DNA from 2 places in the Halomonas sp. I5-271120 genome. Region 1 is predicted to be linked to the other one. Evidence: predicted binding sites of a transcription regulator. Region 1 holds the regulator's gene; the other holds the start of a gene.
What was found. The regulator sigma-54, encoded in region 1, starts transcription at its own class of promoters, with help from an activator protein. The targets are predictions, from matches to a motif close to TGGCACNNNNNTTGCTNT.
Positions count from the first base shown of each region.

Region 2: a site for sigma-54 is predicted at 1,229-1,246, ahead of hmpA (NO-inducible flavohemoprotein). Genes of this name have one in related genera too.

Region 1 covers NZ_CP130701.1:2,794,908-2,797,110, forward strand. The annotation lists gene hpf (ribosome hibernation-promoting factor, HPF/YfiA family) at 1-114, opposite strand, end outside; gene Q2K57_RS12495 (RNA polymerase factor sigma-54) at 271-1,683, opposite strand; gene lptB (LPS export ABC transporter ATP-binding protein) at 1,886-2,203, opposite strand, start outside.
Region 2 covers NZ_CP130701.1:421,715-423,917, forward strand. The annotation lists gene hmpA (NO-inducible flavohemoprotein) at 1-1,115, opposite strand, end outside; gene norR (nitric oxide reductase transcriptional regulator NorR) at 1,418-2,203, shown strand, end outside.

The DNA of each region.
Region 1 (2,203 bases):
CTGAACCGTGGTGATGTTGTCGTAATGACGCTCCAGGCGGGCGAGCTTCTCGTTCACATAGTCACGCAGTGCGTCGGTGAGTTCGACGTGATGGCCGGTGATGTTGACTTGCATGGCACGCTCCTTATCCTGCGGTTGGCCAATCGATTGTAACCCTTTTTGGCGCGCTGCATACCCCTTCTCAAGGCGCTTTTCCTACGCGATTACTTTCGGTGTTTTTCCACCGCCAGGTCAACAGGTTATGCCGTTAAGGTGCGGTTCTTCACGGCATCATGAAAGCCGCTTGCGCTCACTGGAAGGTGGGATGCCCAGCGCTTCTCGATACTTGGCCACGGTACGCCTGGCTACCTGTATACCACTATCGGCCAGCAGATCGACCAGCTTGCTGTCTGAGAGCGGCTTGCGCGGCGGCTCGCTGCCGATCAGCTTCTTTAGCCGCGCGCGAATGGCCGTACTGGAATGCGCGTCACCGCCTTCGCCGCCGACCTGGCTCGAGAAGAAATACTTCAGCTCAAAAACGCCCCGCGGGGTATGGATGAATTTCTGCGTGGTGACCCGCGAGATCGTCGATTCATGCATTTCGACCTGTGCGGCGATGTCGGCCAGGATCAGGGGCTTCATGGCCTCTTCGCCCTTATCGAGGAAATCGAGTTGGCGAACCATGATTTCGCGCCCCACGCGCAGCAGGGTGTCGTTGCGGCTCGACAAGCTCTTGATCAGCCAGCGAGCCTCCTGCAGATGCTGCTTCATGAAGGTGTTGTCGTCGCTCTTGTCGGCACGACGAATCAGTGCGGCATAATCCGGCTGGATGCGCATCCGCGGCAGTGCCTCGGGGTTGAGCTCGATATGCCACCCCTCATGGCTGTGCCGGGCGATCAGGTCGGGAATCACATAATCGCTGCCGTCGTTGTCGAACGCCTGGCCGGGTCGCGGATCGAGTGAGCGGATCAGGGCGATCACCTGGCCTAGCTGCTCGTCGTCCAGTCGCAACCGCCGCTTGAGCAGCTTGCGATCATCGCTGGCCAGGGCCTCGAGAAACTGGCGAATCAGGCGCTTGGCCTGGGGAAGCAGGGGAATGTCTGCCGGCAGGGCGCCAAGTTGGAGTAGCAGGCACTCGCGCAGGTCGCGGGCAAAGATACCGGTGGGCTCGAACTGCTGCAGGCGCAGCAGGACCCGTTCGACGTCACTGGTCTTGAGGCTGTCGAGCCCCTGGGCACGCAGGCCCTGAGTCAATTCGTCGAGGCTGCCTTCCAGGTAGCCGCTGGGGGCCACGGCATCGATCAGGCTCTCGGCAATCTGGCGTTCGGTATCATTGACGTCGGCCATGGCCAGTTGCCAGGCGAGATGGTCGCGCAGGCTGACACCGATGGCATTGCGATCGAGGTCGGGGCCCTCTGAGCCGGCTCCTGAGGCCGCCATGTCCTGATAGGTATCAGACCAGTCGCTGTCGGTAGACAACTCGCTTGGAATCTCGGTAGACCAGTCATCCTCACGTGGCTCGGCAACGTCCTGCTCGCCATAGGCCTCATCGAGTTCCAGCATGGGGTTGGATTCCAGCGCCTGCTGAATCTCCTGGCGCAAATCCAGGGTCGAGAGTTGCAGCAGCGCGATCGCCTGCTGGAGCTGAGGTGTCATGGTCAGCTGGGTGCCGACGCGGAGTTGCAACGAGGGTTTCATGACCATGGCGTGGCGCGTGTCAGCAAAATGGAATGGATAACTTAGCCCCTGGCCGGATGCCATGCAAGCCACTGAGAGCAAATCATTAGCAATAAACATGCCATTGACAGGCAAAGATTCGCATTTCGAATGTCAGGCAGGGGCTTTGTGTCGTCGGGGGAGGTGGGGTTCCTGCGCCAGATTGGCATCTAGAGCGCTGCAGTGAGGCCTAGAGCCGGAAATCCTCGCCCAGGTAGACGTCCCTGACCTTCTGGTTGGCGAGGATGGCCTCGGTATCGCCTGCGGCAATGATTTCACCGTCGCCGACGATGTAGGCGCTGTCGCAGATATCCAGGGTCTCACGCACGTTGTGGTCGGTGATCAGTACGCCGATGCCGCGTGCGCGCAGGGCACGGATGATCGACTTGATGTCGGATACCGAGATCGGGTCGACGCCAGCGAAGGGCTCATCGAGCAGGATGAAGGCCGGCTCGGTGGCCAGCGCACGAGCGATCTCGACTCGGCGGCGCTCGCCACCGGACAGGCT
Region 2 (2,203 bases), 1.4 Mb from region 1:
GATGTCAGTGACTGATCCATCGCCGTCATGAAGCCCTGAGGGCCAACGAAGAAGCAGTGCGGCTGACCCGCCGGGAGGTAGCGAGCGAGCAGCTCGCGATCGAGACGCCCCACATGATCCGCTTCGGTATTGCCCGTCTCAGCGCGCTCGTAGACGACCGCGCAGGTCAAACGCTCGGGATAGGCCGCCTTCAGCGATGCCAGCTCCTCGGCGAAGGCATGCTGGGCGCGCTCCTGTGCGGCATGCAGGTAGACGACCTCACGGCCCTGCTCCAACCCCTGCGCTGCCAGCGGCAACATCGGCGTCTGGCCAACACCGCCACTGATCAGCATCAGCGGCGTGTCACTTTCTTCGAGGGTTAGTTCCCCGGCCGGCGGCAGCAGTTCAAGAGTGTCGCCGACGCCAAGCACATCGTGCAGATGCCGGCTGACCCGACCCTCAGGCTCACGCTTGATCGACAGCCGGTAGCGCTCACCGTTGGGCGAGGCCGAAAGACTGTAGTGACGATAGACAGGGGCACCGTCGATCATGAGCCGCACCCCGATGAACTGCCCCGGCACGAAATCGGCCACGGGCCCGCCATCTTCTGGGACCAGCACGAAGGAGCGAATCACCGAGCTCTCCTGGCGGGTCGCGTCGATGCGGAAGGTCCGAGTGCCCCGCCAACCGCCCTCACGCTGGGCAAATTCATGATAGCGATGGTCCTCAAGCTCGATCAGCAAGCCTGCCAGTTCCTCGTAGAGCGCTCCCCAGGCATCGGCGACGTCGGGCGTCACGGCATCGCCCAGCACCTCGCCGATGGCCGCCATCAGGCACTCGCCGACGATCGGGTACTGATCGGGACGAATACCCAGCGAGACATGCTTACTGACCACCGTGGCCAGCACCTGCCGGGCACGAGCGGGCTCCCTGCGCAGTTGCACATAGGCCAGCACCGCCCCAGCGAGCGCCTGCGGCTGGGCACCGTCGGCCTGATGCGCCGCATTGAACAGCACAGAGACTTCCGGGTAACGGGAGAACATCAGCGGATAAAAGCGTGACGTAATGGTACCGAGGTGCTCGGCCACCACTGGCGCAGTCGCATCGATCAGACTTTCCTGGTCTTTCGTCAGCATTCAGGCTCTCACTCTTGGTAAAGACGGTTGATAAAGATGCTTGGCTGCAACCCGTTGAGTTACAGCAACGGCGGGGCATCGAGGTAACACTCCGTGCCCTGCTTCTTTATCAATAAGCAATCTTCATGCCAGAAGTGCGCCGCACATTACCAAATCTCTCGCTGCACGCGCCTCATGCGGCTTTCGGCAATGTCCTTCCTGACCAATCAATGATCCTAGGCATGAGAGGTGCCAGCCCGGATTGACAAATTGACAGTAAACATGATGTCTTTATGACCATAAATTGTCATAAGGACATCTCCATGACTGACTTTCTCGATGCCCTACGTGACCTGCTCGCTCGCCTTTCCACAGGCGATGCCGAGGATACCTACCACGATGACTGGACCAGGCTTCTGCATGCGCTGGTCGGTGATACCCAAGCCGATGCCAGCACCCTGATGGTGATGAACCAGGATAGCCTGCGGCCGGTGGCGGTCCTGGGCCTGCCCGATGACGTTCGCGGCCGCCCCTTCCGGCTGCAGGAACACCCTCGCCTGGCTGCCATCGCCTCCCATCCGGGCATCTGTCGCTTTCCGCCCGACAGCGAGCTGCCCGACCCTTTCGATGGCCTGATCGACGAGGACATGAGCCAGGTCCATGACTGCCTGGGCGTTGCACTCAGGGACGGCGATCGGCTGATCGGCTTGCTGACGCTCGATGCTCTGGACGTCCAGGGGCTGGCAAGCCTGGATGATGGCGAGCTGCTGGCCGCCGCGCGCCTGCTTGGCACCTGTCTGCGAGTGGCCGAGCAGCTCAGCACCACCCGCCAGCAGCTCAGCGAGGCCCTGGAGGAAGAGCAACGCAGCGTCCCTCTTCAACAGTGGCACAGCCCCGTCATGGGGCGCCTGATGAACGCCCTGTCATTGGTGGCACCTACCGACATGAGCGTGCTACTGCATGGCGAGACCGGGGTCGGCAAGGAAGCGGTGGCGCGCGCCCTGCATGTCCGCTCCCAACGCCACCGCGGCCCACTCGTGCAGGTCAACTGCGCCGCCCTTCCCGAGCACCTGATCGAAAGCGAGCTGTTTGGCCACCGGCGCGGCGCC